Regions from separate parts of the Paeniglutamicibacter sulfureus genome, predicted to be linked through region 2. Evidence: riboswitches for the same ligand, from Rfam matches in the RefSeq annotation. Region 2 holds a riboswitch; the other holds the start of a gene.

Region 1 (5,010 bases), 860 kb from region 2:
ACGATGGCGGCGGTCGTCCTGGGCGGGGCCTCCACCGTCGGCGGCGTCGGCCTCGGCTACAAGTTCGGGATCTCCGGCATGTGGCTGGTCGTGGCCATCGGCGCCGGCGTCATCCTGCTCTCGCTGCTCTTCGCACCCACCCTGCAGCGCCTGAAGATCTTCACCGTCTCGCAGATGCTCACCCTGCGCTACGGCAGCAAGTCCGCGACGAACACCTCGGGTATCGTCATGCTCGCCTACACACTGATGCTCTGCGCAACCTCCACCAGCGCCTATGCGACGATCTTCGTGGTCCTCTTCGGCTGGGAGCGCTGGCTGGCCATCGCCATCGGCGGGGTCATCGTGGTCATCTACTCCACCATTGGCGGCATGTGGTCGATCACCCTGGCCGACCAGGTCCAGTTCGTCATCAAGACCGTGGGCATCTTCTTCCTGATGCTGCCCTTCGCACTGAACGCAGCCGGCGGCATGTCAGGGATCCGCGAACGCGTCGGGGCGGAGTTCTTCAGCTTCACCGGCATCGGCGTCCAGACGATCATCACCTACTTCGTGGTCTACACCCTGGGCCTGCTCATCGGCCAGGACATCTGGCAGCGCGTGTTCACCGCCAAGACCCCGAAGGTGGCCCGCTGGGGCGGCACCACCGCCGGCATCTACTGCGTGCTCTACGGGGCAGCCGGCGCCATCATCGGCATGGCCGCCAAGGTCGCCTTGCCGGAGATCATCGGCGCTGACACCAACAAGGACGTGGTCTACGCGGAGGTCGCCACTCAGCTGCTGCCCGTCGCCGTCGGCGGACTGGTGCTGGCAGCCGCTGTGGCAGCCATGATGTCCACTGCCTCCGGCGCGCTGATTGCCGCTGCCACAGTGGCCCGCACCGACGTCACCCCGTTCGTGGCCAGCTGGTTCGGCAGGCACGTGAAGGTGAACACCAACGAAAACCCGGAGCACGACGTGCGTGCCAACCGCATCTGGGTGCTGCTGCTGGGCATTGTCTCGATCGTGCTGGCCATCATGGTCTCCGACGTGGTCGCGGCACTGACCATTGCCTACGACATCCTGGTGGGCGGCCTGCTGGTGGCCATCATCGGCGGGCTGGTCTGGAAGCGCGGGAATGGGCTGGGGGCCGCCGCCTCGATGGCTGCCGGAACCATTGTCACCTTGGGCACCATGATCGTCCTGGAAATCCAGGCCGAACAGCGCTTTGACGGCATCTACGCGAACGAGCCAATCTACTTCGGATTGATTGCCTCGGCACTGACCTTCATCGTGGTCTCCCTGATCACGCGACCCACCTCCGCGGCGGTCATCACCCGCTGGAACGCCCGGGTCGCCGGCCATGCCGACGCCGAGGGCGCGGAAATCACCGAGGTCGCCGGCCGCTAGCACCGGATTCACGGCACGGACCGCATCCCGAAGGGAGCCCGTCTCCGCGCACTGCGCGCGAAGACGGGCTCCTTCCTTTCGCCGCAGCCCTTCCCCGGCGGGCCCCGTCGCTCCTAGGCTGGGCCGCATGGACAATCTCAAGGACCACCTCACCACGTACCTGGACAGCACGCGCGAAGCCATGCTCTGGAAGGTCGAGGGGCTCAGCGAGCAGGAAATGACCCGCCCCATGGTCGGGACGGGCACCAACATCCTGGGCCTGATCCAGCATCTGGCCACCGTCGAGTACGGCTACTTCGTCGAATGCCTCGGGTTCACGGTCGAGGATGAACGCCACGACGCGCTGATGGCCGATCCGGAAGTCAGCGCCGACATGTGGGTGCCCGCCGATGTCCCCTGCTCCGAGATCCTCGATTTCTACCGCCGCGCCATCGCCGCAGCAAACCACAACATCGCAGCCCTCCCCCTGGATGCACCGGCCACGGTTTCCTGGTGGGTGCCGGAGAAACGCGACACCACGCTCGGGCGCCTGCTGCTGCACATGAACGTGGAGACCGCACGCCATGCGGGCCATGCCGACATCGTGCGGGAGCTCATCGACGGTTCCACCGGAATGCGCCGGGACAACACCAACATTCCTCCCTACGACCCCGTTGCCTGGACGCAATTGCACGCAAATATCTTGCGGGCCTCCGAATCACGGTAAAGTGGACCACAGCTTCACGAGACGCGTCGGCAAGCTCCGACTCAGACGCGCACCAACCCCAGGTTCATGGGTGGTTCGGATGAAGAAGCGGTCGCGGACCACTTGGCCCCGGCAAGAGCTCACGAAAGGCTTTCGCCCCCACATGGCACCTTCCATCCCCGTTTTGCCCCTGCTCGATGTCCACCGTGCGGTCGTCGAGCTGCGCCTTGCCGGTTCCTGGCACAGCTACCACGTTGCGGACGCACCTTCGCTGGCCGCGGCCCTGGCCAATGCCGTCGGCTTGCCGCGCTTCGACGCCCGCGCGAGGGAGCTGTCGGTGCGCATCCCCCGGGCCGGAAAGCCCGCCGGACAGGCGTTGTTTTTTAGTCTCAACGAATTTTCACTTGTCCTGCCAACGGCTACACTCGTGGGTTGAAGGGGAGTAGTTCCCAGACCCGCCGGCACGGCGGGACAGCGGTGCGTCGACATACTGGTTACAGCGTTGTAACCCGGCAATCCACCCGGGGCCACGGGCAATCCAGCCCGGCCCGGGCGAACGAGACCTTCGGTCCACACATTGGTGGCCCGAGGCTCAACGTACCCAAAAAGAAATCCTGCTGGGCCTCCCCATCGCATGGCCTCCCGAGGCCGTGAACGCCCACATGAGGATGAGAGCATGACGCAACAAGCGCCGACCCCCACTCACGCCCAGATCAAGCGCTGGCGCCAGTACCTGGCCGACGAAATCGCCGAAGGCGCGGTCTACCGCGAACTGGCCAACAAGCGCCAGGGTGAGGAACGCGCAGTCCTGCTGGGACTGGCAGCCGCCGAAACCCGACACGAGGAACACTGGCGCTCGCTGCTGGGCGAGAACGCCGACAAGCGCACCCGGCCCTCGATCCGGCGCACCATGCTCCGCTTCCTGGCCCGGCACTTCGGTTCGGTCTTCGTCCTGGCCCTGGCCCAGCGTGCCGAGGGCAACTCCCCCTATGCCGCAGACACCGATGCCAGCCGCCAGATGGCCGCCGACGAACTCGTCCACGAGGAGGTCGTGCGCGGCCTGGCCACCCGCGGCCGCAACCGGCTTTCGGGCAACTTCCGGGCGGCGGTCTTCGGCGCCAACGACGGCCTGGTGTCCAACCTGGCCTTGGTCATGGGCATCGGCGCCACGGGCGTGGCAACCTCCTTCGTGCTCTTCTCCGGCATTGCCGGGCTGCTGGCCGGGGCCCTGTCGATGGCCGCGGGCGAATACGTCTCGGTGCGTTCCCAGCGCGAGCTGCTCTCGGCTTCCAAGCCCACGGAGGTGACCCTGGCCGCGGCGCCGGACCTCGATCTGGATGCCAACGAGCTGGTATTGGTCTACAAGGCCCGCGGCATGAGCGACGAGGACGCAGCACACCGGGCCGCCGAACGCATGGGCATCTACTCCTGCGACTGCAACCCCTCCACGTCGCTCCGGTCCGAGCTCACGGTTGCCGCCGATAGCCGGGAACACGAGGAAATCGGCTCCGCCATGGGTGCGGCTTCCGCGTCCTTCTGCTTCTTTGCCTCCGGGGCGGTCATCCCGATCCTTCCGTTCATTTTCGGCATGGACGGCACCCCCGCGATCCTGCTCTCCGCCGTGCTGGTGGGCATCGCCCTGCTGGCCACCGGCGGCGTGGTCGGCTTGCTTTCCGGCGCATCCCCGGCCAAGCGCGGACTGCGCCAGCTGGCCATCGGCCTGGGCGCCGCGGCGGTCACCTACGTCCTCGGACTGCTCTTCGGCAGCTCCGTGGCTTAGCGGCACCACTGCAGGGACACTGGCACGTGCCGCCACTTTCATGGATCGGGGATCCGGCGGCACTCTTTCCTCGCTGTGCCCGAACGGGATGGCACTCGCCGGGAACGCAGTCGCCCACGATCCTTACTAGAACATAGTTTCTAATATTCATGAAAATATCTTCCAATTGTCGGCTACTGGTTCTAAAATTGAAGTATGGCAACGACGTCATCGAGCGGTACCCCTTCTGACGGCACCACCGGTGGTGCCGTCAGGGACCTGGGCTACGATGCGCTATTGCACGACGGGGCGGACATGGACGCACTGGTTGCCGAACACTTGGCCCGCACCGGCACCGACGGGATCCTGTCCCTGGCCGCCGCGGTGAACGGAGCCCCGGTACTGACAGGAACCCATGAGGCGGTGACCGCCGTCGGCGCACTGGAAACCTTGAAATGCGCCGCCACGGCGAAGCAGGCCGACCACAGCGTCGCCTACCAGGATTCCTTGGTCGCCGATCGACAGCGCGCCGGGGTCAGGGAGAAAAACCCCGCATGGGGCTCAAGCGGGGACGTAGCCCTGATGCTGCATTTGTCCCCGAAAAGCGGAACCAAACGCACGAACGACTTCCGGATACTTGCCGAAGACCTGCCACACTGCCACCAGGGGCTGCGCCGCGGCATCATGACTTGGGACCAGGCGCACGTGGTAATCAGCGGCACCCGGAGCCTCAAGATCGAAAACCGGAGAATGATCGACGAGCTGCTGTGGGAGGACACCCACACCTGCTTCGAGGCCGGAACTGCGTCGCTGCGTGAGCTGGTCGACTACTGGGCCCTCGTCCTTGAACCTGAAACCGCCGAACAAGAGGAAGAAGACGCCACCGAGAAGCGGTATGTCAGCGGCTACCAGGTGAACGAAAACACCGTGCGGATCGTCGGTGACTTCCCGCTGGACCAGGGCGTTCCCATCCTGCAGGTCCTCAACCGCGAAATGGAACGCCCCCGGAAGCCCGGGGACGACCGCACCAACGCCCAGGTCGCGGCAGACACCGTCTTCGAGGCGATCACCGACACCAAGGCCACCGGCTCCAGGCCGGTGGAGCTGTTGCTGATGATGGACCCGGAAAGCCTCACCGGTGCCAGTGATGAACCGGCACTGATCCCGGGCCACGGATACA
Region 2 (5,010 bases):
CTCCACGATGGCTAAGGCTGAACTCCGTAAGCCCAAACCAAAGTCCAACCCCTTGAAGGCCGCTGACATCACTGTCATCGACTACAAGGACGTAGCATTGCTGCGCAAGTTCATTTCCGATCGCGGAAAGATCCGCGCCCGTCGCGTTACCGGTGTTTCCGTACAGGAACAGCGCAAGATCGCACAGGCCATCAAGAACGCGCGTGAAGTAGCCTTGCTGCCTTACTCCGGCGCTGGCCGCGGCTAAGGAAGGTATACCAACATGGCAAAGCTCATTCTGACCCACGAAGTTACCGGCCTCGGTGCCGCAGGCGACATCGTTGAGGTGAAGGACGGTTACGCACGTAACTACCTTCTCCCGCGCGCCTTTGGCATCACCTGGACCAAGGGCGGTGAGAAGCAGGTTGAGTCGATCAAGGCCGCCCGTGCTGCTCGCGCCGTTGCTTCCCTGGAAGACGCCAAGGCACTTGCCGCTTCGCTTTCCGCCAAGCCGGTCAAGCTGACCGTCAAGGCCGGCGCTACCGGTCGCCTCTTCGGCACCGTGAAGACCGACGACATCGCCAAGGCTGTTGCAGCCGCCGGCGTTGGCGCGATCGACAAGCGCAACATCGAGATCAACGACCACATCAAGTCGACGGGTAACTACACCGCGACCGTGCGTCTGCACACCGATGTCTCCGCAACCGTTTCACTGCAGGTTGTTGCCGCAAAGAAGTAATTCCTTGTGCACCCGCCGTCTTGTGTGACGGCAAACCACTGTGGACCCCGCCCTCGGCGGGGTCCATAGTGGTTTAAGGCCTCCTCTGGTGCATCGGGTCTGGCGCCGGGCGTTCCCGTCGAGTAGCTTGGCCAAATGGGGCAGTGCCCTCCTGGATGGACTGCCACGTCGAATCCCGGGAAAGGGCAGCCAAACAAGCGAGAAGGCGCGGTCATGAAGCTGGTATTAACGGAGTTTGTGAGTCTCGACGGGGTGTCGCAAGGCCCCGGGTCTCCCGAGGAAGACACCACCGACGGATTCACCCAGGGCGGATGGTTCGTCCCGCACATGGACGAGGCCTTCATCGAACAGGCCGCGCAATGGCTCGGCGAAGCGGACGGGCTGCTGCTTGGCCGCCGCACCTATGAGGCATTTGCCAGGGACTGGCCGCAAATCACCGACCCGGACGACCCCTTCACGGTGCTCATGAACTCCCTGCCCAAGTACGTGGCCTCGCAAACGCTTGGCGAGGGAACCTGGGATCCAACCACCATCCTCTCCGGTGACGTGGCGACCCGGGTTGCCGACCTCAAGGCGCGCCCCGGCAAGGAGCTGCAGATCCACGGGAGCGCCAGGCTTGCCGCTTCATTGCTCGCCGAGGGGCTGATTGACGAGCTGCGACTGGTGGTGGCGCCGGTGGTCCTTGGCCATGGAAGGCGACTCTTCCCGGAGGGAGGCGCACCCACAGGACTTCGGCTCTCCAGCACCACGAGCACCCCGGGCGGGCTTGCCATCCTGGTCTACGAGCGCATCGGCGATGCGTCCTATGCGACTTATACGGGAGTTTCGGACCTCTCGTAGGTGGAAGAGGTGCCGGCCACCGCGTTTGTGGCACGTATGCCAACCATAATTCCGGGCCATGTCATCGTCTTCTTCGGCCCCAGAGCTGTCGTCCACGCGTTCGGGAACGAATGCGGGCGTCTCGGGCAACTGTGGCACCATCGAGGCAAATGATCGCACAATCTTCGATTCTTACTCTTCGTGACTTCGTATGTCGAAACAAACTTTGACGAGACGTAATTATTTCTTCTAACGTTGGTGAAGAATCAAGAGTGTCAACGTAAGGCCCTGGCCCGTTGGCCGGCAACCCTCTCACGGTAGTGGGGTGCTCCAGGTGATGATTCGGCCTACCGGAACCCCGGAGGCAAGTACCGCACACCTCGTTGGTTGGCGCGTGTGTAGCACGCACCGCGATGGTGGGCCGAAGCCGAAGGATTGAGCACCATGACACTCACCTCTGACCTCACCCCCGACACCCTGCGCAACGTCTTTGCCCAGCATCCATCCGGCATTGCCGCACTCTGCGCCATCGTTGACGGGCAACCGCAGGGAATCATTGCCTCGTCCTTTACGGTTGGCGTCTCCATGGATCCGCCGCTGGTGATGTTTGCTGTCCAGAACACCTCGAAGACCTGGCCGTTGGTGCGCACCAACGGGCGGATCGGGGTTTCAGTGCTCAGCGAAAAGAACGAGGGCGTGTGCCGGCAGATCGCTTCAAAGTCGGGGGACAGGTTCGCCGGGCTTCGTCTTGATTCGACCGATGAGGGTGCGCTGTTCCTGCATGACGCCACCCTGTGGCTCGATTGCTCCGTCGAGCAAGAGGTTCCTGCAGGCGACCACCATGTGGTGCTGCTGCGCGTGCACGGCCACCAGACGCACGACAACGCCCACTCACCGCTGGTGTTCCACGGTTCGGCATTCCGTCGCCTGGATGCCGAACAGCTGGTCTCCTAGGGAACCTGAAATGCGAGGGCTCAGCCTCCGTGGTACCGAATCCATGATTCGATGCCACGGGGACTGAGCCCTTTGCCTTTGCCAACACGTTTTCCTAAGACGAGTGGTGCACCACGCCAGTCATGTACCGGTAGCCGTCACGGGCAAGCCGGGCGAGTACGTCCAGGTCGACGTCGGCAAGCTTGTTCACATAGAGGCACGATGCCCCGCGTTTGCACTTGCCCAATTTCTCCAATAGGGGGCCGGCGGTCGGTGCAATGGTCAGCCCGTAGAGGGCAAGGTTCGCCGCCCTCGGGGAGAAGCCGATGGCACTGGCATCCCCTTCGCGCCCCGATTCGTACTTGTAGTGGTAGCTGCCGAACCCAACGATTGTCGGGCCCCACATAACCGCGGGCTCTCCGCTGACCTCTTCCATCATCCGGAGCAAGACCTCGGCATCCGCGCGCCTAGTCGGGTGTGACACTGCCGATATGAATTGAGCCGGGTCAACGGCTGTCGGTGCGGTCTTGTTGGCGCTCATGCGGCCCAGTATGTCAGTCGTTGGTGATCTCCATCAATCCCCGATATCCCCAGATCCGCGGGAAGTTCCGGCGTGTCTGTGGATAGCTTGTGGGTAACTATGAAATGGTGGCCAATCCAAGCCCGGAATCCCGGGGTTTTTGTGTGTATAACCGACTTTTCCGCGTGTAGAGGATGTGGATAAATACTTTGTATCCACAGGGGTTGATCTACATAATGCCTAGTCAAAGTCTTATTGTGGAGAGGAAATTGGTGTAATCCACAATGTTCTCCCCAGACTGTGCACACAACACGCCGCAAGGTTCACAGGTTATCCACACGGCCTGTGGATAACCGTGTTGGGTTTGTGGGAAAACAGGTCTATGGTGACAGTGTTCCCCACCTATTTCCACAGGTTCGCGGTGCCCTACGGCACGTGTGAGTTTGAACCTAACGAATCGTCCGTGCTCCTTGAGACACTGAATAGGTAATGATGCGGAAAACTTGGGAACCCGCGCAGCTTGAAGGGAAAAACCCGTGTCGCTAGCCAGCACCGAAACCAGCTCCGATTCACATGGATCGGACTATGGACGCACCCCGCCGCAGGACCTCGTAGCCGAGCAAAGCGTACTGGGCGGCATGATGCTGTCCAAGGATGCCATCGCGGACTGCGTGGAGGTGCTGCGGGGACTGGACTTCTATCGCCCGGCGCACGAGGCCATCTACGAGGCCATCATCGACCTCTACGGCCGCGGTGAGCCGGCCGACGCCGTTACGGTCTCGGACCTTTTGACCAAGCGCGGCGAGATCACCCGGATTGGCGGTCCGGCCTACCTGCACACGCTCATCCAGTCCGTGCCCACCGCTGCCAACGCCGGCTTCTATGCCGAGATCGTTCGCGAACGTGCGGTCCTGCGCCGCTTGGTTGATGCCGGTACCAAGATCGTGCAGCTCGGATACTCGCAGGACGGCGAAGTCGACGCCATTGTGAACGAAGCCCAGGCCGAGGTCTACAAGGTCGCCGAACGCAGGACTGCCGAAGACTATGTCCCGCTGCGCGACATCATCGAGGGCACCGTCGATGAAATCGAATCCGCCGGCAGCCGCGGCGAGGGCGTGATCGGTGTTCCCACCGGAATCTTCGAACTCGACGAGTTGACCCAGGGGCTGCATGGCGGCCAGATGATCGTTATTGCTGCACGTCCCGCGGTGGGCAAGTCGACCTTCGCACTGGATTTTGCCAGGTCAGCGTCCATTAAGAACAACATGACCTCCGTTTTCTTCTCCCTGGAAATGGGACGCAACGAAATCGCCATGCGCCTGCTGTCGGCCGAGGCGAGCATCGCGCTGCAGAACCTGCGCAAGGGTACGATCCAGGACGAAGAATGGTCGAAGATCGCCACCACGATGGGCAGGCTCAACGACGCTCCGCTGTTCATCGACGATTCGCCGAACATGTCGCTGATGGAAATCCGCGCCAAATGCCGCCGGCTTAAGCAGAAGCACGACCTCAAGCTCGTGGTGCTGGACTACCTGCAGCTGATGAGCTCGGGCAAAAAGGTCGAGTCGCGACAGCAGGAAGTCTCCGAATTCTCGCGTGCGCTGAAGCTGTTGGCCAAGGAGCTCGACGTTCCGGTCATCGCGCTGTCGCAGCTGAACCGTGGTTCGGAGCAGCGTACCGACAAGAAGCCGATGATCTCCGACCTCCGCGAGTCCGGTTCCATCGAGCAGGATGCCGATATGGTCATCCTCTTGCACCGTGAGGACATTTACGACAAGGAGTCGGCGCGTGCCGGCGAGGCGGACGTGATCGTGGCCAAGCACCGTAACGGTCCGACCAAGACCATCGTTGTCGCGTTCCAAGGCCACTACTCGCGCTTCAACAACATGGCACAGGACGGAATGGGCTAATTCCCACCGCATGGCGCCCGGCGGGCGGTTGCCCTCCCCGTTTCGGGGCGGAGCAACCGCCCGCTTTCGTTTGGCGTTCCCGAAGCGATCCGCCGAGGCACGTGCGTGGG

The links. Region 2 has a riboswitch for S-adenosylmethionine ahead of ABD687_RS13540 (flavin reductase family protein). Riboswitches for the same ligand answer to the same signal wherever they lie in the genome.
Region 1: linked by a shared signal. The riboswitch ahead of ABD687_RS17295 (hypothetical protein) and the one ahead of ABD687_RS13540 (flavin reductase family protein) in region 2 are both predicted to bind S-adenosylmethionine.

Annotation. Positions count from the first base shown of each region.
Region 1 covers NZ_BAAAWO010000001.1:3,815,473-3,820,482, reverse strand. Annotated here, with positions in the region: gene ABD687_RS17305 (sodium:solute symporter family protein) at 1-1,386, shown strand, start outside; gene ABD687_RS17300 (DinB family protein) at 1,514-2,092, shown strand; SAM riboswitch class IV at 2,105-2,216, shown strand; gene ABD687_RS17295 (hypothetical protein) at 2,235-2,507, shown strand; gene ABD687_RS17290 (VIT1/CCC1 transporter family protein) at 2,748-3,851, shown strand; gene ABD687_RS17285 (DUF222 domain-containing protein) at 4,047-5,010, shown strand, end outside.
Region 2 covers NZ_BAAAWO010000001.1:2,959,277-2,964,286, reverse strand. Annotated here, with positions in the region: gene rpsR (30S ribosomal protein S18) at 8-247, shown strand; gene rplI (50S ribosomal protein L9) at 263-718, shown strand; gene ABD687_RS13545 (dihydrofolate reductase family protein) at 932-1,558, shown strand; SAM riboswitch class IV at 1,802-1,914, shown strand; gene ABD687_RS13540 (flavin reductase family protein) at 1,982-2,491, shown strand; gene ABD687_RS13535 (DUF1801 domain-containing protein) at 2,586-3,011, opposite strand; gene dnaB (replicative DNA helicase) at 3,527-4,900, shown strand.